One region of the Acidovorax sp. 1608163 genome, then DNA from elsewhere that is predicted to be linked to it. Evidence: predicted binding sites of a transcription regulator. Region 1 holds the regulator's gene; each other region holds the start of a gene.
What was found. Region 1 encodes LexA, which represses DNA repair genes until DNA is damaged. Its sites were predicted from a motif close to ACTGTATNNNNATACAGT; they were not measured.

Region 1 (7,432 bases):
GATGTTGTTGCCAGCCTGGGTGTCGGGTGCGTCTTTGTCAATGAAGAACACCCTACTACCGTTAGCCGACTCCTGGAATTCGCCGGGGGCAATGCGGTCAATGTCGCTGCGCTGTTCGTAGCGGGTTTTCAGTTCCTGGATCTGGGTGTTGGACCAGGGCCAGACTGCCAGCGATAGCACGGCGATGACGGCCATGACGGGCCAGGCAAAGCGCAGCAGAGGCGGCAGCAGGCTGACCAGCCCACGGCCACTGGCAAACCAGATGACCATCTCGCTCTCACGGTACATTCTGGAGAGTGTGCTGACCACCGCAACAAACAGGCTCAGGCTGAGAATGATGGGCAGTTGACCGAGCACGGTAAACCCCATCACGAGCATGACGTCAGAAGGATTGACGCTGCCACGTGAGGCTTGTCCCAGGGTGCGGATCAGCATCATGGTCATGACCACGGTGACCAGCACCACCAGCGTCGCGCCGAAGCTGCGCGCCAGCTCCTTGCGAATAGATGAATCGAATAACATTGGCTCGAAGGAAAACACCGATTATGAACTTTGATCTGAAGAAACTGGATTTGGATGCCGCCGCAAGCGAAAAATGCGACTTGTTGGCTGTTTTGGTGACTGAGGAGTTCAAGGCTGGCAAGGACCCGCTGTCGGCCTTGGCAGGGCAAGCCATCAAGCAAGGTGACTTCAGTGCCAAGCTGGGCAAAGTGCTGCAGTGCTACAACGCGCCTGCAGCCGTTGCCCGGCGTGTGGTGTTGCTGGGGGCGGGTGATGGGTCTGCGCGTGCTGTTCGCCAAGCGGTGCTGTCGCTGTCTGCCCTGCTCAAGGGGCCGCAGGTCAAGCGCATGGCTGTGGTGTCTTCCGCTGCATTGTCGGGTCCCGCTGTCAGCGCCCTGGTCCAGGCCGTGGCCGAGGCCAGCTATGTTTACACCACCACCAAGTCCAAAGCAGAAGCGCGGGCTTTGGTGCGTTGCGTGGTGGGGGTGTTTGATGTCATCAAGGTCCGGTCAGAGTTTGATGAAGGAGTGGCGTTGGTTGCCGGTGTTGAGTTTGCCCGTGAATGGGGCAACAGGCCTGCGAACCATGCCACGCCGACGATGTTGGCCGAGGCCGCCAAATCGCTGGCCAAGCAGCCTCGCATCCAATGCAAGGTGCATGGTCCTGCCGAAGTGGCAAAGCTGGGCATGGGCGCGTTCATGGCCGTGGCCCAGGGGGCGGAGCAGCCCCTGCGGTTCATTGAATTGCACTACCGTGGTGCAGCCAAAGACACCCCGGCCGTGGTGCTGGTGGGCAAAGGGATCACCTTCGACACCGGCGGCATCTCCATCAAGCCTGCAGGCGAGATGGACGAGATGAAGTTCGATATGTGTGGCGCTGCCAGTGTGCTGGGCGTATTCAAGGCCCTGGCTGAGCTGCAGCCCGCATTGAATGTGGTGGGCTTGATCCCTGCGTGCGAGAACATGCCCGACGGCCGCGCCGTAAAACCGGGCGATGTGGTCACCAGCATGAGCGGCCAGACCATCGAGATCTTGAACACCGACGCCGAAGGGCGCTTGGTGTTGTGTGATGCGCTGACGTACGCGGCGCGCTTTAAGCCCGCGGCGCTGATTGACATTGCCACCCTGACTGGCGCCTGCGTGATTGCCCTGGGTGGCGTCCGCAGCGGCCTGTATGCCAACCGCGATGACTTGGCCCTGGCTTTGCAGCAGGCGGGTGATGTGTCGCTGGACCTGTGCTGGCGCATGCCCCTGGACGATGACTATGCCGATGGACTCAAGAGCAATTTTGCTGACATGGGCAATGTGGCTGGGCGGGCTGGTGGCTCTATTACGGCTGCCAAGTTCTTGCAAAAATTTGTGGGGGACATCCCCTGGGCGCACCTGGACATTGCGGGCACCGCTTGGAAGGGGGGTGCGGCCAAGGGCTCTACCGGGCGTCCTGTGGGCTTGTTGTTTCAGTACCTGCTGACGCAGGCCGCAGCAGCTGCTAAAGAAGTCGCAAAAAAACCTGCAGCCAAACCCCGCGCCAAGCCTGTAAAGCGTGCATCGGCCGCCAGCTGAGCCAATGACAGAGATCGCCTTTCACTTCAATGCGCCAGACAAACTGGCCTATGCGTGCCGCTTTGCGCGCAAGGCCCAGCGGGCGGGGGCCCAACTGGTGATCTTGGCACCCAAACCTGTTTTGGTGGACCTGGATCGCATGCTTTGGTCGGTGTCGCCGCAGGACTTTGTTGCGCACTGCTTCGACGATGCCGATGAGGACCAGTTGGCGGTATCTCCAGTCGTGTTGTCTGCTGAGTTGGGCGCAACACCGCACCAGGACGTGTTGCTCAATTTGGGGGCTCAAGTGCCTGCTGCGTTTGAGCGGTTTTCTCGGCTCATTGAGGTGGTGAGTTCCACGGACGAACAAGACCGGGGCCAAGCGCGGCTGCGATGGAAGCACTACGCGGCGCGTGGCTACGCGATTGTTCGGCACGATTTGGTGTTGAAGGGGGGGTGAAGAATGTCTACAGCACCTCCCAGAGTCCCCCCGCGTTTTGTCCCGACACTCACCGAAGTGGTGCAAACCCCATCAGGGCAAAGTGTCGCAGCCCCTACATCGGTGCCGAAACCTCCGCCTGCTTCGGTGGCTCCCTCCACTCCGGTGGTTACGGAGAAGGTTTCGGGCACTTCGTTGGTGAGAGGGGGCGCGACAGGTGCTGTTTCTGCTCAGGCGCTCCCTGTGCCGCCAAGCCTGCCTGCTCGGGGTATTTCGGGGGACGGAAAAGGGGGCGCTGTAGGCGCCGCTGCGCGTTCTGCTGCGACGGCCCTGGCCCCGGTATCTGCTGCAGGAGTGGGCGCGGGTGCCTTAGGCTCCTCCAGTCCAGCGGTGGCTTCCCCAGCCCCAATGGCCGTTGCCAAAGAAGCCCGCGCTGATGTTCGTCCGCCCGCCAGATCGTTGCCTGAAGGAACCGAGGAGTACATGGTTCATCGGGTGATGCAGCGTGTGGATGTGGTGCTGGACCAGCGGTTGCGTGAGGCCATCGCCACGGTGGTGCAGGAGCAAACCAGATCGGTGCTGCCACGCTTGCGCGAAGAGATTGAGTCCGTGGTGCGCCACGCGGTCTATGAAGCCGTGGCAGACGAACTGGCGAGCGCACACCCTGACGTACCTCAAGGATGACAGGGTATTCCCCTGTGGTTTCCCCTGCATTTAATCGTGTTCCCTAATGGGCTGGCCTGTAAATTGCGATATGTTCCACTGCGTTGAGACACAAGAAAAATTCTCAGCGTTTATCTTTACTGGAGATTGATATGCAATTGAAGTTGAAACTGACCGTGGTTGCTGCTATCGCAGCTGTTGCCGGCGTGGCCTCTGCACAAGAGCAGGTGGTCAAGATCGGTCACGTGGCTCCTGTTTCTGGCGCGCAGGCTCACTACGGCAAGGACAACGAAAATGGCGCTCGCATGGCCATTGAAGAGTTGAACGCCCAAGGTGTCACCATCGGCGGTAAGAAGATCAAGTTTGAGCTTCAGGCGGAAGATGACGCTGCTGATCCAAAGCAAGGGACAGCCGCTGCACAAAAACTGTGCGATGCCAAGGTTGCTGGCGTTGTGGGCCATTTGAACTCCGGTACGACGATTCCCGCATCGAAGGTTTACAACGACTGCGGTATCCCCCACGTCACGGGCGCTGCGACCAACCCCAACCTGACAAAGCCAGGCTACAAGACCACCTTCCGTATCATCGCCAATGACAATGCGTTGGGTTCCGGTTTGGCTTTCTACGCCATCGACACCCTGAAGCTGAAGACCGTTGCGATCGTGGATGACCGTACGGCTTACGGCCAAGGCGTGGCTGATGTGTTCAAGAAGACAGCCGCAGCCAAGGGCATGAAGGTGGTGGACGAACAGTTCACGACTGACAAGGCGACCGACTTCATGGCCATCCTGACCGCCATCAAGTCCAAGAACCCTGATGCCATCTTCTTCGGCGGTATGGACCCACAAGCCGGCCCCATGCTGCGCCAGATGGAGCAGTTGGGCATGGGCAATGTGAAGTACTTCGGCGGCGACGGCGTGTGCACTTCTGAAATTGCCAAGCTCGCAGCAGGCGCTAAGACTTTGGCCAACGTGATCTGCGCTGAAGGCGGCGCATCGCTGGACAAGATGCCTGGCGGCAAGGCCTGGAAGGCCAAGTACGATGCCAAGTACCCTAACCAATTCCAGGTTTACAGCCCTTACACCTACGACGCGACGTTCTTGCTGGTGGATGCAATGAAGCGTGCCAACTCGGTCGATCCTAAGGTCTACACCCCAGAATTGCTGAAGTCCAACTTCAAGGGCGTGACATCCACGATCCAGTTTGAACCCAATGGCGAAATGAAGAACCCTGCCATCACCTTGTACGTGTACAAGGATGGCAAGAAGACGCCTCTGAACTAAATCCGTTCAGTAGCTTCTGATGCGCAAAGGCCCCCTGCTTGAAACAAGCAGGGGGCCTTTGTTTTTTAGCCAGAATGGCGCGAAAAGTCCTGGGCCGGGGGGCGGGTTCCCGCCCTTAGCGGCGCACTTGCAGTGACCCAGGGTTCACAATGTTGGTGGGCGTGCCTTTGATGAAGTTCACTACATTGTCAAAGGCTGCACCGAAGTACAACTCATAGCTGTCCTGTTCCACGTACCCAATGTGGGGCGTGCAGATGCAGTTTTCCAGCCGCAAGAGCGCATGCCCTTGCAGGATGGGCTCGCTTTCGAAAACATCCACTGCGGCCATGCCGGGCCGTCCGCGATTGAGCGCAGCAATCAGTGCGTCAGGTTCAATCAACTCGGCTCGGGACGTGTTGACCAGCAGTGCCGTCGGCTTCATGCAGGACAAATCTTCCAAAGAAACAATACTGCGTGTCTCTTCATTCAGCCGCAAGTGCAGGGAGATGACATCGCACTGAGAGAAGAACTCCTCGCGGGTGGTTGCGATCTGGTAGCCATCGGTTAGCGCCTGGGCTCTTGAGGCCTCTCTGCCCCAGATGCGCACATTCATGCCAAATGCGCGGCCATACCCCGCCACCAATTGCCCTATGCGTCCATAGCCCCAAATGCCCAGCGTTTTGCCCCTCAGCACCGTTCCAATGCCAAAGTTGGGGGGCATGGACGCGTTTTTGAGTCCTGACTGCTGCCAAGCGCCATGCTTGAGGTTGGCGATGTATTGAGGAAGGCGGCGAGAGGCTGCCATCACCAGTGCCCAAGTCAACTCGGCGGGGGCTACTGGAGAGCCCACGCCTTCTGCCACTGCAATTCCGCGCTCCGTACAGGCAGCCACATCGATATGGCTGCCCACTTTGCCAGTTTGCGCAATCAGTTTGAGTCGAGGCAGCTTTTCAACCAACTGGCGGGTGATTTGCGTTCGCTCGCGCACCAGCACGATGATGTCTGCATCACGCAGACGCACCGACAACTGGCCTAACCCCTTGATAGTGTTGGTGTAGACCTTGGCGGTGTAGGCGTCTAGTCGGGTGGCGCAATGGAGCTTGCGCACTGCGTCTTGGTAATCGTCCAAAATCACAATATTCATCCCGATATTGTGCCTTGCCCGCGCGGCCCTCAGGTAGCGCGGTGAACAAACGATGGCGCAGATAAATGCAACGCGATGTGTGGTGCGGCAGTTTGATGTCTTCGATTAATCAAGGGTTTGTTTACGGTCCCCTGCGAGATCGGAAAAAGGCTCACAGCTGTCAGGCCAAGGTCTCTCGCGCTGCAAGCCTGTCCAGCTCTGCACACACATCGGCCATTCGGCCCGAAATAAACAACTTGTCGAAGCCGTTGTTGCAGGACGAGTGCACAACCCGCAGCACCTGCCGCGCAGGGGGGCGACGCATTGAATGGGTGCTGTGGGGCAGTGGGCGATGCGCCAGCTTTGTCTCGGCTGCCAAGCATGCACTTCGGGCTGGAGCATGGGCCTTGGGGTGGTCTGGGCGCTGAGCCTGTGGTGCAGGCGTTTCAAGCACCAAGCCTTGGGCAAACTTGCATGGGTTGGCTTGCTTGCTGCCCAGGGCCGCGTTGCCTGCAACGACCTCACCGCCAAGTTGGGCTTGACCAAGTACCCTGGGTGCGAGCCAGCGTGAAAGCACTTGCAGGGGCGAGGCGAACGAGGAGAGAGTCAAAGATCCAATTCCCATGTGAATACTCCGAAGATCGGTGGATGAACATAGGCAGGATTTCAAAAACACAGCGTCCCCCAGGGCTGACAAGGTGTGGCTACCTCGTCAAACGCCCGCCACCTGAGGGGTTGCGCATCTGGTGTTGGGTTTACATCAGCATCGTGTTTCTGATGAGGCCCACGGCCAATCCCTCGATTTCAAAGGCCTCCCCAGGCTGCACGGTAATGACAGGGTAGTCGGGGTTCTCGGGCAAAAGCTCAACCCCCTTGGCGGTGCGTTTGAGCCGTTTGACGGTGACTTCGTCGCCCAGGCGGGCCACCACAATTTGGCCATTGCGAGCCTCTTTGGTGGCCTGCACTGCCAGCAGGTCCCCGTCCATGATGCCTGCGTCGCGCATGGACATGCCTCGCACCTTGAGGAGGTAATCTGGCTTGTGCTGAAAGAGGCTGTTTTCCACGCAGTAGGTTTGGTCCACATGTTCCTGCGCGAGAATGGGGGAGCCAGCAGCCACGCGCCCAATCAGCGGCAGGAAGAGCTGAGACACTTGCTGCAGCGGTGCCGCAAAGTGCTGCCCTCTGGCGGCATTGATGGCACGAACCGTGTCGCTGCGCAGCCGAATGCCACGCGACGTGCCGCTGACCAACTCGATGACGCCTTTGCGCGCAAGGGCCTGCAGGTGTTCTTCTGCCGCATTGGCCGACTTGAAACCCAGCTCTGTGGCGATCTCTGCACGGGTAGGGGGGGCCCCTGTGCGTGCGATGGCGGTCTGGATCAAGTCCAGAATCTGTTGTTGCCGGGCCGTGAGTTTGGGGTTGTCGAACATGACTGTGTCTGCGGCTTGCTGAGGGTTTAGGGTTACTGTTTTTTAATCCAGTACCTGTATTTTTCACCAGTTTTTTGGAGTGCGCAAGTGAGTACGCAAAAAATCGTCGTTTTGGGGACGGGCGGCACGATTGCCGGAAAGGCCGCGAGTGCGGAGGACAACGTGGGTTACAAAGCGGCGGAGGTGGGTGTCGCGGACTTGCTGCAAGGCGTGCCGGGGCTGGGCAAGGCGCTGCAAGGGCATGTTTTGGAATCTGAGCAAATTGCCCAGATCGACAGCAAAGACATGGACTGGGAGGTGTGGCGTGCGTTGGCGCTGCGCTGCCAGCAGGTGTTATCAGACCCCCAGGTGAAAGGGGTGGTGATCACCCACGGCACCGACACGCTGGAAGAGACGGCGTGGTTTTTGAGTGCGGTGTTGGACGCTTCCAAGCCCGTTGTTCTGGTCAGTGCGATGCGGCCGGCCAGTTCCTT
Region 2 (7,432 bases), 930 kb from region 1:
CGGGCGGCTTGAGCTGGGTGTACAGCGCCAGCACCGTGCGCACGTAGTTCTGGGTTTCTTTGAAGGCAGGTATCTGGTTACCGGCTTTTTGCACCGCCCCCTCGCCCGCGTTGTAGGCCGCCAGGGCCAGATCCATGCGGCCGGGGAACAGGTCGAGCAGGTAACGCAGGTAGCGCGTGCCCGTGGGCACGTTCACGGCGGGGTCGGTCAGCTTTTGCTCCAACGAGCGCTTGGCATCGGCCCGCACGCCAAAGCGGCTGGCCGTGGCGGGCATGAGCTGCATCAGGCCCACCGCACCCTTGGGCGAGACGGCCTGCGCATCAAAACCCGACTCTGTGGCAATCAGCGCTTGCAGCAGTTCGTAGTCCACCGCCTGCTGCTCTGCGGCGGCGCGCAGGTGGTGCTTGATGCTTTTGTAGCCGGGAGCGATGTCAAAAAACGCCAGCAGGCGCGCACCTGCACTGGGCATGCCGTGCGGGGTGGCGGGTGTGCCTGCAGGCATGTCACGGGTCGAATCGAACTCGGTGCCCCGAAAGAAGAGCTGGTACCGCGCATCGAGCTGCTCGGCGGCAAAGTGCGTCACCCCGCGCTCGTCCACATGCGCCCACAGGTCGGCATGGGCATGCTGCTGCAAAAAGCAGAGCAGCAAACCCAATGCAGACCAGCGCAAGAGGCCTATTTTGCGAAGTGGTGTCATGGCAAGCAGCGTGGGCGCCTGTGGCTCAGCCCGTCAGATGTCGATCTCGACCGCATCGCCATGCAGCTCCATCAACTCACGGCGCGCGGCGGCTTCGCCCTTGCCCATGAGCTTGGTGATGAGGCCTTCGGTGGCGGCAAAGTCCACGTCGCCCAGCTGCACGGGCAGCAGGCGGCGGGTGTCGGGGTTGAGCGTGGTTTCCCACAGCTGCTCAGCGTTCATCTCGCCCAGGCCCTTGAAGCGGCTGATCTGGCACTTCTCTTTTGGCACACCATCCTTGGCGCACTTGTCGAGGATGGCAGTCAGTTCGCCATCGTCCAGCGCATACATCTTGGCGGCGGGCTTCTTGCCGCGTGCGGGCACATCCACGCGGAACAACGGCGGGCGCGCCACGTAGATGTGGCCGGTTTCGATGAGCTTGGGAAAGTGGCGGAAGAACAGCGTGAGCAGCAGCACCTGGATGTGCGAGCCGTCCACATCGGCATCACTCAGGATGCAGACCTTGCCGTAGCGCAGGCCGCTCAGGTCGGGCATGTCGTTGGGACCGTGCGGGTCCACGCCAATGGCCACCGAGATGTCGTGGATTTCGTTGTTGGCAAACAGGCGGTCGCGCTCCACTTCCCAGGTGTTGAGCACCTTGCCGCGCAGCGGCAGGATGGCCTGGCTTTCCTTGTCACGGCCCATCTTGGCACTGCCACCGGCGGAGTCCCCTTCGACCAGGAAGACTTCGTTGTGGGCGATGTCCTTGCTTTCGCAATCGGTGAGCTTGCCGGGCAACACCGCCACGCCAGAGCCCTTGCGCTTTTCGACCTTCTGGCCGGCCTTCTGGCGGGTTTGTGCGGCCTTGATGGCCAGCTCGGCGAGCTTCTTGCCGTACTCGACATGCTGGTTCAGCCAGAGTTCGAGCGCCGGGCGCACAAAGCCGCTGACCAGACGCACTGCGTCGCGCGAGTTCAGGCGCTCCTTGATCTGGCCCTGGAACTGCGGGTCGAGCACCTTGGCCGACAGCACATAGCTAGCGCGCGCAAACACGTCCTCGGGCAGCAGCTTCACGCCCTTGGGCAACAGGCTGTGCAGTTCGATGAAGCTCTTGACCGCGTTGAACAGGCCGTCGCGCAGGCCGCTTTCGTGGGTGCCGCCCGCGCTGGTGGGGATCAGGTTGACGTAGCTCTCGCGCACGGGCTGGCCGTCTTCGGTGAAGGCCACGCACCACGAGGCACCTTCGCCTTCTGCAAAGCTCTCATTGCCGCTGTCGGCAAAGCCTTCGCCTTCAAACAACGGGATCACCGGGTCGCCGTTGAGCGTCTGCATCAGGTAGTCGCGCAGGCCGCCTTTGTACTGCCAGGTCTGGGTGTCGCGCGTCTTCTCATTGACCAGCGATACGGACACCCCCGGCATGAGCACCGCCTTGCTGCGCAGCAGGTGGGTCAGCTCGCCCATGGGCAGCGCACTCGACTCGAAATATTTGGCATCAGGCCACACCCGCACCGAGGTGCCCTGCTTGCGCTCGCCCGCCTCCAGCGGGCGGGCCACCAGCGGCTCAACCACATCGCCGCCCGAGAACACCAGGCGGGCCGACTGGCCCTCGCGGTGGCTGGTGGCTTCGAGCCGCGTGGCCAGCGCGTTGGTCACGCTCACGCCCACGCCGTGCAGGCCGCCCGAGAAGCTGTAGGCCCCACCCTTGCCCTTGTCGAACTTGCCGCCCGCATGCAGGCGGGTGAAGACCAACTCAATCACCGGAGCCTTCTCTTCGGGATGCATGCCAAACGGAATGCCCCGGCCGTCGTCTTCGATGCTGACCGAGCCGTCGGCGTGCAGCGTGACTTTGATCTTTTTGCCGTAACCCGCCAAAGCCTCGTCGGCGGCGTTGTCCAGCACTTCCTGGATGATGTGCAGCGGGTTGTCGGTGCGGGTGTACATGCCCGGGCGTTGCTTGACGGGCTCCAGGCCCTTGAGCACGCGGATCGAGCCTTCGGAATATTCGCTAGCGGAGACAGTAGTGGGTTTGGCAGCCATGGCGCGGATTGTAGTGCGGCAGCGCAACAAAGGCTGGATAAAACAACAGCCCAAACGCCTCAGCGGCCCTCCTCCCGCAGCCCCGCCCCTGCTGCCAACTGTATTGGTCGCCTCTGTACCAGCGCATTTCCCTCAATCTGGCTACATTCCCCCGCATGCATATGAATCCTCCCAAACTATCCATGCTCCAGGTGCTGGCCTGCGGCGCGGCCATCGTCACTTTGTCGATGGGCATTCGCCATGGCTTTGGCCTGTGGTTGCAACCCATCACCCAAGAGATGGGCTGGACCAGGCAGTCATTTGCCTTTGCGATTGCGCTGCAAAACCTGTCGTGGGGGGTGATGGGCATTTTTGCGGGCATGGCGGCCGACCGGTTTGGTGCCTTCCGGGTGTTGATGGGGGGCGCTGTGCTCTATGGGCTGGGACTGGCGGGCATGGCGCTGTCGCCCACCCCGCTGCTGTTTGCGCTGACCACCGGGCTGCTGATTGGCGCGGCGCAGGCGGGCACCACCTATGCGGTGATCTACGGCGTGCTGGGCCGCCAGATTGCGCCCGAAAAACGCTCCTGGGCCATGGGCGTGGCGGCGGCGGCTGGCTCGTTCGGGCAGTTTTTGATGGTGCCTGTGGAGGGCTGGCTGATCACCGGGCTGGGCTGGCAGCAGGCGCTGCTGGTGCTGTCGATGGCGGTGCTGATGATCGTGCCGCTGGCCTTTGGCCTGCGCGAGCCCGGGTTTCAGGGCGCAGCGGCGCCCAAGCGTGAGCAAACCATTGGCCACGCGCTCAAGGAAGCCTTCAGTTACCCCAGCTTCAATCTGCTGATGGCGGGCTACTTTGTGTGCGGCTTCCAGGTGGTGTTCATCGGGGTGCACATGCCCAGCTACCTCAAGGACCACGGCCTGTCGCCCCAGGTGGCCAGCTATGCACTGGCACTGATCGGGCTGTTCAACGTGTTTGGCACCTACATCGCAGGCACGCTGGGGCAGCGCATGCCCAAGCGGTTCATCCTGTCGTTCATCTACCTGGCCCGCGCCGTGGTCATCACCATCTTCTTGCTGGTGCCGCTGTCACCGCTGTCGGTGTATGTGTTTTCGGCCGTGATGGGTGCGCTGTGGCTGTCCACGGTGCCGCCCACCAATGCCACCATTGCCCAGATTTTTGGGGTGCAGCATCTGTCCATGCTGGGCGGCTTTGTGTTCTTCAGCCACCAGATCGGCAGCTTCCTGGGCGTGTGGCTGGGTGGCTATCTGTATGACGCCACGGGCAGCTACGACATCGTCTGGTACATCGCCATTGCGCTGGGCGTGCTGGCGGGGCTGGTGAACCTGCCGATCAAGGAAGCCCCCATCCAGCGGGCGCAACCCCACGCGGCCTGACACCTTAAAGACCGTATTGAAAGAGGCCTGCCGTGAACCCCTCCCAGCCCACCACCCCATCACTGCACGCCCCCCGCGCGCGGCGCAGCTGGCTGCGGGCGCTGGGCTGGCTAGCGGCCGTGGCCGTTTGCCTTGGGGTGTTTGCGATGTACACCGTGCCAGACTTCATGGTCATGGTGGCAGACAAAGTCTGGTCGTGCTTTTGATTTGTGGTATTTTCGGCCTCTAGCGCTTGCTATATAAGCGCAAGCAGCTACCAATTTAATAGCAAACAACACATGCACGGCACGGAAGCCCCCTCTGCCTGGGTTCAGCAATGGACGCACCTGGTCCCACCGCACGCCCATGTTCTGGACGTGGCCTGTGGCGCGGGCCGCCACATGCGCTGGCTGCAAGCCCAGGGCCATCCCGTCACGGGCGTAGACCGTTCGCCCGAGGCCATCGCCGCCTGCGCCGGGTTGGGTGAGTTGATTTGCGCCGACCTCGAAAACGGCCCCTGGCCCCTGCAAGGCCAGCAGTTTGGCGCCGTGGTGGTGACCAATTACCTGTGGCGCCCGCTGCTGCCCACCTTGCTCGCCAGCCTGGCGCCCGGTGGTGTACTGATTTACGAAACCTTTGCGCAAGGGCACGAAACCGTGGGGCGCCCCAGCCGGGCCGACTTTCTGCTGCGCCCGGGCGAGTTGCTGCAGGCTTTTGGGGCGCTGCGCACGGTGGCCTACGAGGACGGCTACCTCGAAAACCCGGCCCGGTTCGTGCAGCGAATCGCGGCGGTACGGGAAACACCTCACCCAGAGGCCCCCGCGCGCCATGGGCCGCAGCCCGCGTCTAGTTAGAATGCCCTTTTACCGTTTTCATCTGCGGACATGACCTCTTCCTCCGTGCCTCTTACCGGCAGCATCGTCGCCCTCGTCACCCCCATGCACGAGGACGGTAGCGTGGACTACCCCACCCTGCGCAAACTGATCGACTGGCACATCGCCGAGGGCACAGACTGCATCGGCGTGGTGGGCACCACGGGCGAATCGCCCACGGTGAATGTCGAAGAACACTGCGAGATCATCCGCGTGGCCGTGGAGCAAGCCGCCAAGCGCGTGCCCATCATGGCGGGCTGCGGTGCCAACTCCACCGCCGAAGCGATCGAGCTGGCCAAGTTTGCCAAGAAGGTCGGTGCCGACACGCAGCTGCAGGTCGTGCCTTACTACAACAAGCCCACCCAAGAAGGCCAGTACCTGCACTTCAAGGCGATTGCCGAGGCCGTGGGCGATCTGCCCACCGTCCTCTACAACGTGCCCGGCCGCTCGGTGGCCGATATGCAGCACGACACCGTGCTGCGCCTGGCCCAGGTGCCCGGCATCATCGGCATCAAGGAAGCCACGGGCAACATCGAGCGCGCGCAGTGGCTCATCCGCGAAGCCCCCAAGGGCTTTGGCATCTACTCAGGTGATGACCCGACCGCTGTGGCACTGATGCTGTGCGGCGGCCACGGCAACGTGAGCGTCACAGCCAACGTGGCGCCCAAGCTGATGCACGAGCTGTGCGTGGCCGCCATTGCGGGCGACGCGCGCCGCGCCATGGAAATCCAGTTCAAGCTGATGCCCGTGCACAAGCACCTGTTCGTCGAAGCCAACCCCATCCCCGTCAAGTGGGCCATGGCCCGCATGGGCTTGTGCGGCGGAACCATGCGCCTGCCCATGACTCCATTGACCCAGGGCAACGAAGCCGTGGTCGAAGGCGCCCTGCGCAGCAGCGGCCTGCTTTGAGCCTGCCCACCCCTCACCGACATTCCAAGGATTTCCGAGTGAAAGCAAATACCCGTCTGGGCCTGCTGGCCCTTGTTGCTGCCCTGTCAGCCTGCTCGACCCTTGAGGGCGACAAGATCGACTACAAAAGCGCAACCAAGGGCTCGACCCTGGAAGTGCCCCCGGATCTGACCCAGCTCTCCAAAGACTCGCGCTACGCCGTGCCCGGCGGCGCCGTGTCTGCCGCCGCACTGCAGGCCAGCCAACAGGCTGCACAGCCCTCCGCAGCCAGCCAGGCAGCCGCGACAACCATTGGTGACGTGCGCATTGAGCGAGACGGCAACCAACGCTGGCTGGTGATAAACCGCCCCGCCGACAAGCTGTGGGAGCCTGTGCGTGAGTTCTGGCTGGAGAGCGGATTCATCTTCACCCAAGACCAGTCCAACCTCGGCATTCTGGAAACCGACTGGGCCGAAAACCGCGCCAAGCTGCCCCAGGACATCGTGCGTTCGACCCTGGGCAAGGTGTTTGAATCGCTGTATTCGACTGGCGAGCGCGACAAGTTCCGCACTCGCCTGGAGCGCAATGCCAATGGCGGCACCGACATCTACATCAGCCACCGCGGCATGATCGAGGTGTACACCAACACGCAAAAAGACCAGACCATCTGGCAGCCCCGCGCCGCCGACCCCGAGCTGGAAACCGAATTCTTGCGCCGCCTCATGGTCAAGCTGGGTGTGAGCCAAGAGCAATCCAAAGCGATTGCAGCCACCGCCACCCCAGTGCAAGTGGCACCCGCAGCCCGTATCGCCACGGTGAACAACGCACCCGCTGTGCAGTTGGCTGAGAACTTTGACCGCGCCTGGCGCCGCGTAGGCTTGGCACTGGACCGCACCGGTTTCACCGTGGAAGACCGCAACCGCAAGGACGGCCTGTACTTTGTGCGCTACGTCGCCCCCAACGCAGACAAGAAGGAGCCTGGCTTCTTCGGCAAGCTGTTTGGCGGATCGTCGGCAGCCATTCCTCCACTGAAGTACCGCATCGCCGTGCGCAGCGAGGGCAACGCCTCCACCGTGTCCGTGCTCAATGAAGCTGGCGCCCCGGAAACGTCGGCCAATGCCGAGCGCATCGTGCGCGTGATTGCAGACGAACTGAAGTAACCAGCCCAATGCGGGGCACAGAGCACCGTGCCCCCATCCCGCCCCGCAGCCCCACACAGGAGCTGCGGGGCTTTTTTAATGGACAACACGGGACGCTGGACATGCTGCGCCTCAAAAACCTTGGCAGCGGCAGCTCGGGCAATGCCACCCTGATTGAAGGCAGCGATGGCCTGCACACACGGCGTCTGCTGGTCGATTGCGGCCTGGGCATACGCCAGCTGGAGGCCCGCTTGGCAGAGGCCGGGCTGGCACTGGCCCAGATTGACGCCATCTTCATCACCCACGAGCATTCCGACCACATTGGTTGCGCCCGCTCGTTGGCACTGAAACACCGCATTCCCGTCTGGATGAGCCATGGCACCCATGCCGCCCTGGGCTCCCCTGACCTGGACGGCCTGCTGCGCACCGCACACGATCTGGAGCCCATTGATCTGGGCAGTTGGCAAG
Region 3 (7,432 bases), 2.1 Mb from region 1:
TGGGATATTGAAGATGGACTCGCCAGCCTTCTTGGGGTTCACGCCGGCGACGAAGGCGTTCTTGCCGTTCGCGTATTCCTGGCACTTTTCAGTGTGGAACTGGCCCGTCTTGCCCGTGATGCCCTGGGTGATGACCTTGGTGTCTTTGTTGATGTAGATCGACATGTGTGTTCTCCGGGCTTACTTGACGGCAGCAACGATCTTGGTCGCAGCTTCGGCCATGGTGTCTGCGGCGATGATGGGCAGGCCGGACTCGGCCAGCATCTTCTTGCCCAGCTCTTCGTTCGTGCCTTTCATGCGCACGACCAGCGGCACGTTCAGGTTCACGGCCTTGCAAGCGGTGATCACGCCGGTAGCGATGGTGTCGCACTTCATGATGCCGCCGAAGATGTTGACCAGAATGCCTTCGACCTTGGGGTTCTTCAGCATGATCTTGAAGGCTTCGGTGACCTTCTCGGGGGTGGCACCGCCGCCCACGTCCAGGAAGTTGGCCGGCTCGCCGCCGAACAGCTTGATGGTGTCCATGGTGGCCATGGCCAGGCCGGCGCCGTTCACCAGGCAGCCAATGTTGCCATCGAGGCTGATGTAGGCCAGGTCGAACTTGGAGGCTTCCACTTCGGCCGGATCTTCTTCGTCCAGATCGCGGAAGGCCACGATTTCAGGGTGGCGGAACAGCGCGTTGGCGTCGAAGTTGAACTTCGCGTCCAGGGCCATCAGGTTACCCTTGGAGTCGCAGTTCAGCGGGTTGATTTCCACCAGCGACGCGTCGGTTTCCATGTAGCACTTGTAGATCTTGGCGAAGATGTCTACGGCTTGGTCGATGGAAGCGCCGGTCAGGCCGATGGCGGCTGCCACCTTCTTGCTTTGCTCGGTGGTGATGCCGACGATGGGGTCGATCATCTCGGTGATGATCTTCTCGGGGGTGGAGTGGGCCACTTCCTCGATGTCCATGCCGCCTTCGCTCGAAGCGATCAGGGCCACCTTCTGCGTGGCGCGGTCGGTGACCAGCGACACATACAGTTCGTTCTTGATGTCGGCGCCGTCTTCGATGTACAGGCGGCGGACCTTCTGGCCTTCGGGACCGGTCTGGTGGGTCTTGAGCTGCATGCCCAGGATCTCGCCAGAGATGCGCTTGACGTCGTCAATGGTCTTGGCAACCTTCACGCCGCCACCCTTGCCACGGCCACCAGCGTGGATCTGGGCCTTGACCACCCACACGGGGCCGCCGAGTTTTTGAGCAGCTTCCACGGCTTCTTGCACCGTGAATGCAGGGATGCCGCGCGGAACGGGCACACCAAAATTGCGCAAGATTTCCTTGCCTTGGTATTCGTGAATCTTCATGAGGTCTCTCTCAGGGAAGGGTGGTAATTACCCGTTTGCCATGAACAGATTGTCTGGCCGCGGGCTTGGGACATGGCAACCCGCGACTGTATCATGCTGCAACGCACCATCCTTGTAGCAAACTTACGTACGCCGCAGGCCTTCCAGGTGCCCCTTTACCCTCCCCGGAGCTGTTCCATGTCCAAAGTCTTTATTGATGGCGAAGCTGGCACCACAGGCCTGCAGATCCGCGAACGCCTGCAAGCCATGCCGCAAATCGAGCTGGTGAGCATTGCCCCCGAACTGCGCAAAGACCCAGGCGCCAAGCGCGCTTTGATCGAGACCGTGGACCTGGTGGTGCTCTGCCTGCACGACGACGCCGCCCGCGAAACCGCTGCCATGGTGGACGCTATCGAGGCTGCGGGTGGCCGCAAGATCAAGATCATTGACGCCAGCACCGCCCACCGCACGGCCGCAGGTTGGGTGTATGGCTTTCCAGAGCTGGACGCCTCGCAAACCCAGGCCGTGCGCCAAGCCACCCGCGTCTCTAACCCCGGCTGCTACGCCACCGGCGCCATTGCGCTGCTGCGCCCGCTGGTGGACGCGGGCTTGATTCCTGCCGATGCTGCCTTGAGCCTGCCCTCGGTGTCGGGTTACTCGGGCGGTGGCCGCACCATGATCGAGGCCTACGAAGCAGGCACGGCAGCACCCTATGAGGCCTACGCGCTGGGCCTCACGCACAAGCACATCCCTGAGATCCTGCGCTACACCGGGCTCACACGCCGCCCAGTCTTCATCCCGGCCGTGGGCAACTTCCGTCAAGGCATGCTGGTGCAGTTGCCTTTGCATCTGGACCTGTTGCCCGGCGCCCCCAAAGCCAGCGACCTGCACGATGCACTGGCCAGCCACTACGCCCGCACCAACACGCCCGAGCAATGGATCAGCGTGCTGCCGCCCACCGACGACTTGAAGCTGGCGGCTGATACCCTGGCCGACACCAACAAGCTGGAGCTGCGCGTGTTTGCCAACGAGGAACACCGCCAAGCCGTCGTCATTGCGCGCCTGGACAACCTGGGCAAGGGCGCCAGCGGCGCTGCGGTGCAAAACATGAAGCTGATGCTGGGTATGTAACGGGGCAGGCAAGCCCCGCGATCAGCCCCGTTCAAAGAGCGAGAGTGGGGATGCCCATTGGCCCTTCGACGGCGCGGTCACTCCTCGTCCGACGCCTCGGCGCCCTGCACTGCGCGCCGCACCACATCGCCTGAAAACCCCCGCGCCAGCAAAAAGCGCATGTGCTTGGCACGGGTTTGTGGGTCTGTCGCGGGCTCGCCAAACTTGCGGCGCCACACCTCGCGGGCGCGCTCCAGTTCACTGCCCTGCAACTGGGCCACAGCGTCCTGCACGGCCTCTGTGCCCAGTCCTTTGGATTGCAGCTCTTGCCGGATGCGCGCTGCGCCCAGACGGCCAGCACGCCGATGCAGCACCGACTCCACCACCCGCGCCTCGTTGATGAAGTCTTTGGACTGCAGATCATCGAGCACCGCGTTCAGGTCTTCGCCCTCTTGCACATGGGGGCTGAGCTTGCGCAACAGCTCGGCCCGCGAGTGCTCGCGCTGGCCCAGCAATCGCAAGGCGCGGCCTTTGAGCGATAGCGTGGTGAATCCCATACAGGCCTCGAATGCTTCTGTTTTGATAGCTGCTAGCGCTTATTGGATAAGCGCTAGCAGCCAATTTCTCTCAAAATCAGGACACCCCGTACGAAAGATCACTCGTCTGCAGCAGCCGCTGGAGCTTGCAATGCGCCAGGCAGCAGGGCAATGCCCAGGCCTTCGCGCACCTTGTTCTCAATCTCGCGGGCCAGGTCGGGGTTCTCGCGCAAAAACTCACGCGCGTTGTCACGGCCCTGGCCGATTTTTTCGCCGTTGTAGGCGTACCAGGCACCGCTCTTTTCCACGATCTTGGCCGTCACGCCCATGTCGATGATTTCGCCTTCGCGGCTGATGCCTTCACCGAACAGGATGTCGAACTCGGCCGTCTTGAACGGTGGCGACACCTTGTTCTTGACCACCTTGACCTTGGTCTCGTTGCCGATGGCTTCGTCGCCCTTCTTGATGGTGCCGGTGCGGCGGATGTCCAGGCGCACCGAGGCGTAGAACTTCAGCGCGTTGCCGCCGGTGGTGGTTTCGGGCGAGCCGAACATCACGCCGATCTTCATGCGGATCTGGTTGATGAAGATGACCATGCAGTTGGTCTTCTTGATGGTGGCGGTGAGCTTGCGCAGGGCCTGGCTCATCAGGCGGGCCTGCAGGCCGGGCAGGGCGTCGCCCATTTCGCCTTCGATTTCGGCCTTGGGCGTGAGGGCTGCGACCGAGTCCACCACGATCAGGTCCACAGCGCCCGAACGCACCAGGCTGTCCACAATCTCCAGCGCCTGCTCGCCGGTGTCGGGCTGGCTGATCAGCAAATCAGACAGTTGCACGCCCAGCTTTTGGGCGTACTGCACGTCCAGGGCATGTTCTGCATCGACGAAAGCGCAGGTGCCGCCCTGTTTTTGCATCTCGGCAATCACTTGCAGCGTGAGCGTGGTCTTGCCCGAGGATTCAGGGCCGTAGATTTCCACCACGCGGCCACGGGGCAGACCGCCCACGCCCAGGGCAATGTCCAGGCCCAGCGAACCGGTGGAAACCACCTGGATGTCCTCGATCGCTTCGCCTTCACCCAGGCGCATGATCGTGCCTTTGCCAAACTGCTTTTCGATCTGCGCCAGCGCTGCTGCCAGGGCCTTGGCCTTTTCGGCGTTCACGGGAAGGGCGGGGTTGGTACCTTTGACGTCCATGGAATGGCTCCTGAATAAAACGAAGTGTCTGAAGTGATCTGGGGTGATCTGTGGGGGCCAGCGGGTCAAAACATACTGTTTTTAACAACAGCACTGGCTGCTTGACCAGTAATGTAGAGGCCTCATAGAGCCAAGTAAACAGTTTTTTAGTCAGTTTGCCTTACCATTTAAGGCACCGCCTCCGCGCAGTTTGCCGAGCCTGCGGAATGACCCAATCAGGGCATCTGGAGCCCCCATGCACCCCACCCCCACCGCAATCCCACCCGACGATGCCTGGCGCCAGACCCACCTGGGGCGCCTGCTGGGCCATGCCATGCGCCGCTTTGATGCCCGTGTTCTGCAGCTCATGGCGCGCAACGTGGAAGTGCCCTTGGCCCTGTCGAACCTGGCCGCCCGCGACCAAGTGGGGGCCGCGCACATCCACCTGACGCGGCACCTGGCGCTGGGGGCGACCGGCTGACCGACCTGGCGCAACGCGCAGGCATGACCAAACAGTCGATGGCGCAACTGGTAGACCAGTGCGAAGCGTGGGGATTGGTGACCCGCGAGAGCGACCCGCACGACGCCCGGGCACGCCGGGTGTGCTTTACCCCCACCGGGCTGGCCTGGCTACAGGGATTTCGTGATGCAGTGACGCAGGCCGAAGCGGAGTTTCGCGCCGAGGTGGGCGATGACGTGGCCACGGTGGTGGCGATTGGGCTGGAGGCGTATGCGGGCGGCAGCAACCCGCCCTAAGAGCCTGTTCTCAGAACAGAGTCGCAACGATGTACCTGCCAAAGCACTGAACCCCAGGCGCTGTTGTCATTGACAGCAGCGCCTGGGGTTCAGTGAAAAAGTTTGCAGGACAGGACAGAGTTCGCGGACAGCACTGCGCTGACGGCCTATGGCGGCCCTGCAAGCCTGTGCATCAATGTGCCGTGGAGGCACCCGCTTGGCCCGCAATGCGGCTCACATCGCCACCGAGGCGGCGCACTTCGGCCACAAACTCGGGGCCGCTGCGCAGGCGGCGGTATTCGGCCAGGCTGGCTTGGTAGGCGGGATCGGCGTCGGGGGTGCGATCGCCTGCATTGGCTTGGCCCAGGCCAGCGCGGTTCCACAGGTTCAGGTCGGCTTGCACTTCAGCGCGGCTCAGTGCAGGGCCTTGGGCGACGGGCTCGGCGCCCACCCATTGCTCGGTCAGCAGTGTGGGGGTGGCGGCTGAAGCGGCACCTGCAAAGGTGGCAGCAGCCACAGTGGCGATAGCGATCAGGGTCTTGGCGTTGGTCATGGCAGTTCTTCCTTTGGAGTGATTCCTGCAGTGCGTGATTGCGTTCTGCATGGGAAGAAGTTTCCGTTTTTGGCGCGTTGGCGTATGTGCGTAAACGCACAGGTTTTGCGCGTGAAGACACCACTACCAGCACCCCGATTGATGGGGTCCAGGCCCCACACCCAGCACAGACGATCATTTTTATCGTTTAAAGACTGGATGGGGGCACATCGCAAATCCCGACCCCGAAACACGTGGCAGACCGCGCCCCCTTTATTCGTTAGCGGAAGTTCCCCGTGCGAATTTCTGCTTTGCACGAGGGCACGTCGCCATTAAACCCGTATGCCCCTCATAAGAATCATGCCAAAACACAATATTTGATAGAAATATATATTCCATATTCAACATATGCAAAATATTTCTTGCAATATATATTTTGAGTGTCATACCTCAAGAGCATCCCCCTTTTATCGTATTGAGCCACCCAGATGCCCTCCATAAACTGCAGTTGCCACAAACATCTGTGGTCATTAAATATGAGGAGCAAAAATGATTTACTGGAATAAAAAATTCACTGAGCTTATTCGCCAGGGTGATGGCAGCCTGTGGGGAAATTGGTCTATGGTCGGTAATGTGGACCTGGGCGCATACGGAGTCATCAACCCCGAGACTGCCGAATTTGATGTCATGGGAAATGTGTTCCACGAGCACGAAGAAAAATTTTCCACAGCCGAAAAACGAACCGGTGACTTCATTTTCATGACCAGCGGTGTCAAGAAGCATGATGTGGCTACCAAGATTGACGGAACCTTTATTGATCCAGAGACAGGAACAAAAATCAATGGCGGCGTGAAGTTTAGCTGGGGATTTTCAAGGAGTACCGACCTGCTTGCTCAATATACCGCCGTGAGGTCCAAGAATATTCAAAACACCCAGAACCTGATGAAGATTGATGTTTTTAAAACACTCAAGACAGCCGCAGGCACCAAGGGATATTTGAATGGTAGCGGGGGTATCAAGCCTGGGTTTGTAGTCATTACCAGTGTGGTGCGCAGTGCTGGCGGCTTCATGATTGGATCGCAGTCGGACAACCAGACATTCAGCATTGGCGGTTCAGCCAAGGGGACATCTTCACTGGTTGAAGGGCTGAAGGCTGGCGGTAAAGCGTCGTACGCCTTCAGCGAGGCCAGCGAATCGATCGTCAAGTATGTTTTTCCCAGCCCCAATGAGGTTATCAGCGATACCGATGAATCCGAACGTGCGCCAATAGCTTTCAAAGTGATTACCTTTGATGGAAATGCCATGCTATCCAACTGGCAAGGCTAATCAGAAATTTGGATTTAAAAATTTATTTATACAAGGAAAACACTATGTCTATCACCATCACCGTAACCAACAAGGGCGCCTTTGTTGCCCACTGCCGTCTGAGCTGGATTCAAGACGATTTTCAGCAACAAGCTACCAGCGAACATTCCATGACTGCGGGGACCAATTGGTCGTTCACGCTGCCTGAGGGAGATATCAAAAACCTGCAGCTCTGGGTGGAGCATGACACGGGCCTGGTCTGGAAGCCCAGAAATGCCACAGGCACCATCATTTGGAAAAACCCAGCCCTGGAAATCAAAAATGGCGAAGCCCGTGTCGAAATTTTCGGCACCACGCTGATCAATTATGGTGTCGAGTGGAAAAATCCATGAGGCAAAGACATGAAAATTTCAGTGACATTTCCATCACCACCAAAGATTCAGACGCTTCTGAAGAAATTATCAATACCTTGAAGCTTTTCAAGAATGGGTATTTGCTAAATACCATCAACCAAACCATCGACAACACCATCTACCTCTTGGGCAGCATTTCAAAAATCACAAGAGAACATCTGGACAATAACGGATTTCAAAGCCTACTCAAAAAAGCAAAAGAGGTTGATTACAAATACAAAGAACTCAAGACAAAATACGAGAAGCTGCCAAAATAAACTTAACAAAAACTCGTCACATCATGTCTATAGAAATTCACAACACACTCACCAA

Region 2: EAG14_RS05305 (DNA topoisomerase IV subunit B) is a predicted target of LexA. The motif match lies at 2,746-2,763, and genes of this name have one in related genera.
Region 3: recA (recombinase RecA) is a predicted target of LexA. The motif match lies at 4,231-4,248, and genes of this name have one in related genera.

The regions. Positions count from the first base shown of each region.
Region 1 is NZ_CP033069.1:2,090,139-2,097,570, forward strand. It holds gene lptF (LPS export ABC transporter permease LptF) at 1-522, opposite strand, end outside; gene EAG14_RS09410 (leucyl aminopeptidase) at 546-2,063, shown strand; gene EAG14_RS09415 (DNA polymerase III subunit chi) at 2,068-2,502, shown strand; gene EAG14_RS09420 (hypothetical protein) at 2,965-3,165, shown strand; gene EAG14_RS09425 (branched-chain amino acid ABC transporter substrate-binding protein) at 3,297-4,427, shown strand; gene EAG14_RS09430 (D-2-hydroxyacid dehydrogenase family protein) at 4,543-5,550, opposite strand; gene lexA (transcriptional repressor LexA) at 6,285-6,959, opposite strand; gene EAG14_RS09440 (asparaginase) at 7,047-7,432, shown strand, end outside.
Region 2 is NZ_CP033069.1:1,163,252-1,170,683, reverse strand. It holds gene EAG14_RS05310 (lytic transglycosylase domain-containing protein) at 1-697, opposite strand, end outside; gene EAG14_RS05305 (DNA topoisomerase IV subunit B) at 731-2,713, opposite strand; gene EAG14_RS05300 (MFS transporter) at 2,869-4,086, shown strand; gene EAG14_RS22670 (hypothetical protein) at 4,119-4,292, shown strand; gene EAG14_RS05295 (bifunctional 2-polyprenyl-6-hydroxyphenol methylase/3-demethylubiquinol 3-O-methyltransferase UbiG) at 4,365-4,919, shown strand; gene dapA (4-hydroxy-tetrahydrodipicolinate synthase) at 4,950-5,846, shown strand; gene bamC (outer membrane protein assembly factor BamC) at 5,885-6,985, shown strand; gene EAG14_RS05280 (MBL fold metallo-hydrolase) at 7,087-7,432, shown strand, end outside.
Region 3 is NZ_CP033069.1:5,016,256-5,023,687, reverse strand. It holds gene sucD (succinate--CoA ligase subunit alpha) at 1-165, opposite strand, end outside; gene sucC (ADP-forming succinate--CoA ligase subunit beta) at 181-1,341, opposite strand; gene argC (N-acetyl-gamma-glutamyl-phosphate reductase) at 1,519-2,451, shown strand; gene recX (recombination regulator RecX) at 2,529-2,987, opposite strand; gene recA (recombinase RecA) at 3,086-4,156, opposite strand; partial or broken gene EAG14_RS22420 (MarR family winged helix-turn-helix transcriptional regulator) at 4,392-4,891, shown strand; gene EAG14_RS22415 (DUF4148 domain-containing protein) at 5,064-5,423, opposite strand; gene EAG14_RS22410 (hypothetical protein) at 5,952-6,728, shown strand; gene EAG14_RS22405 (hypothetical protein) at 6,773-7,099, shown strand; gene EAG14_RS22400 (hypothetical protein) at 7,084-7,377, shown strand; gene EAG14_RS23825 (response regulator transcription factor) at 7,401-7,432, shown strand, end outside.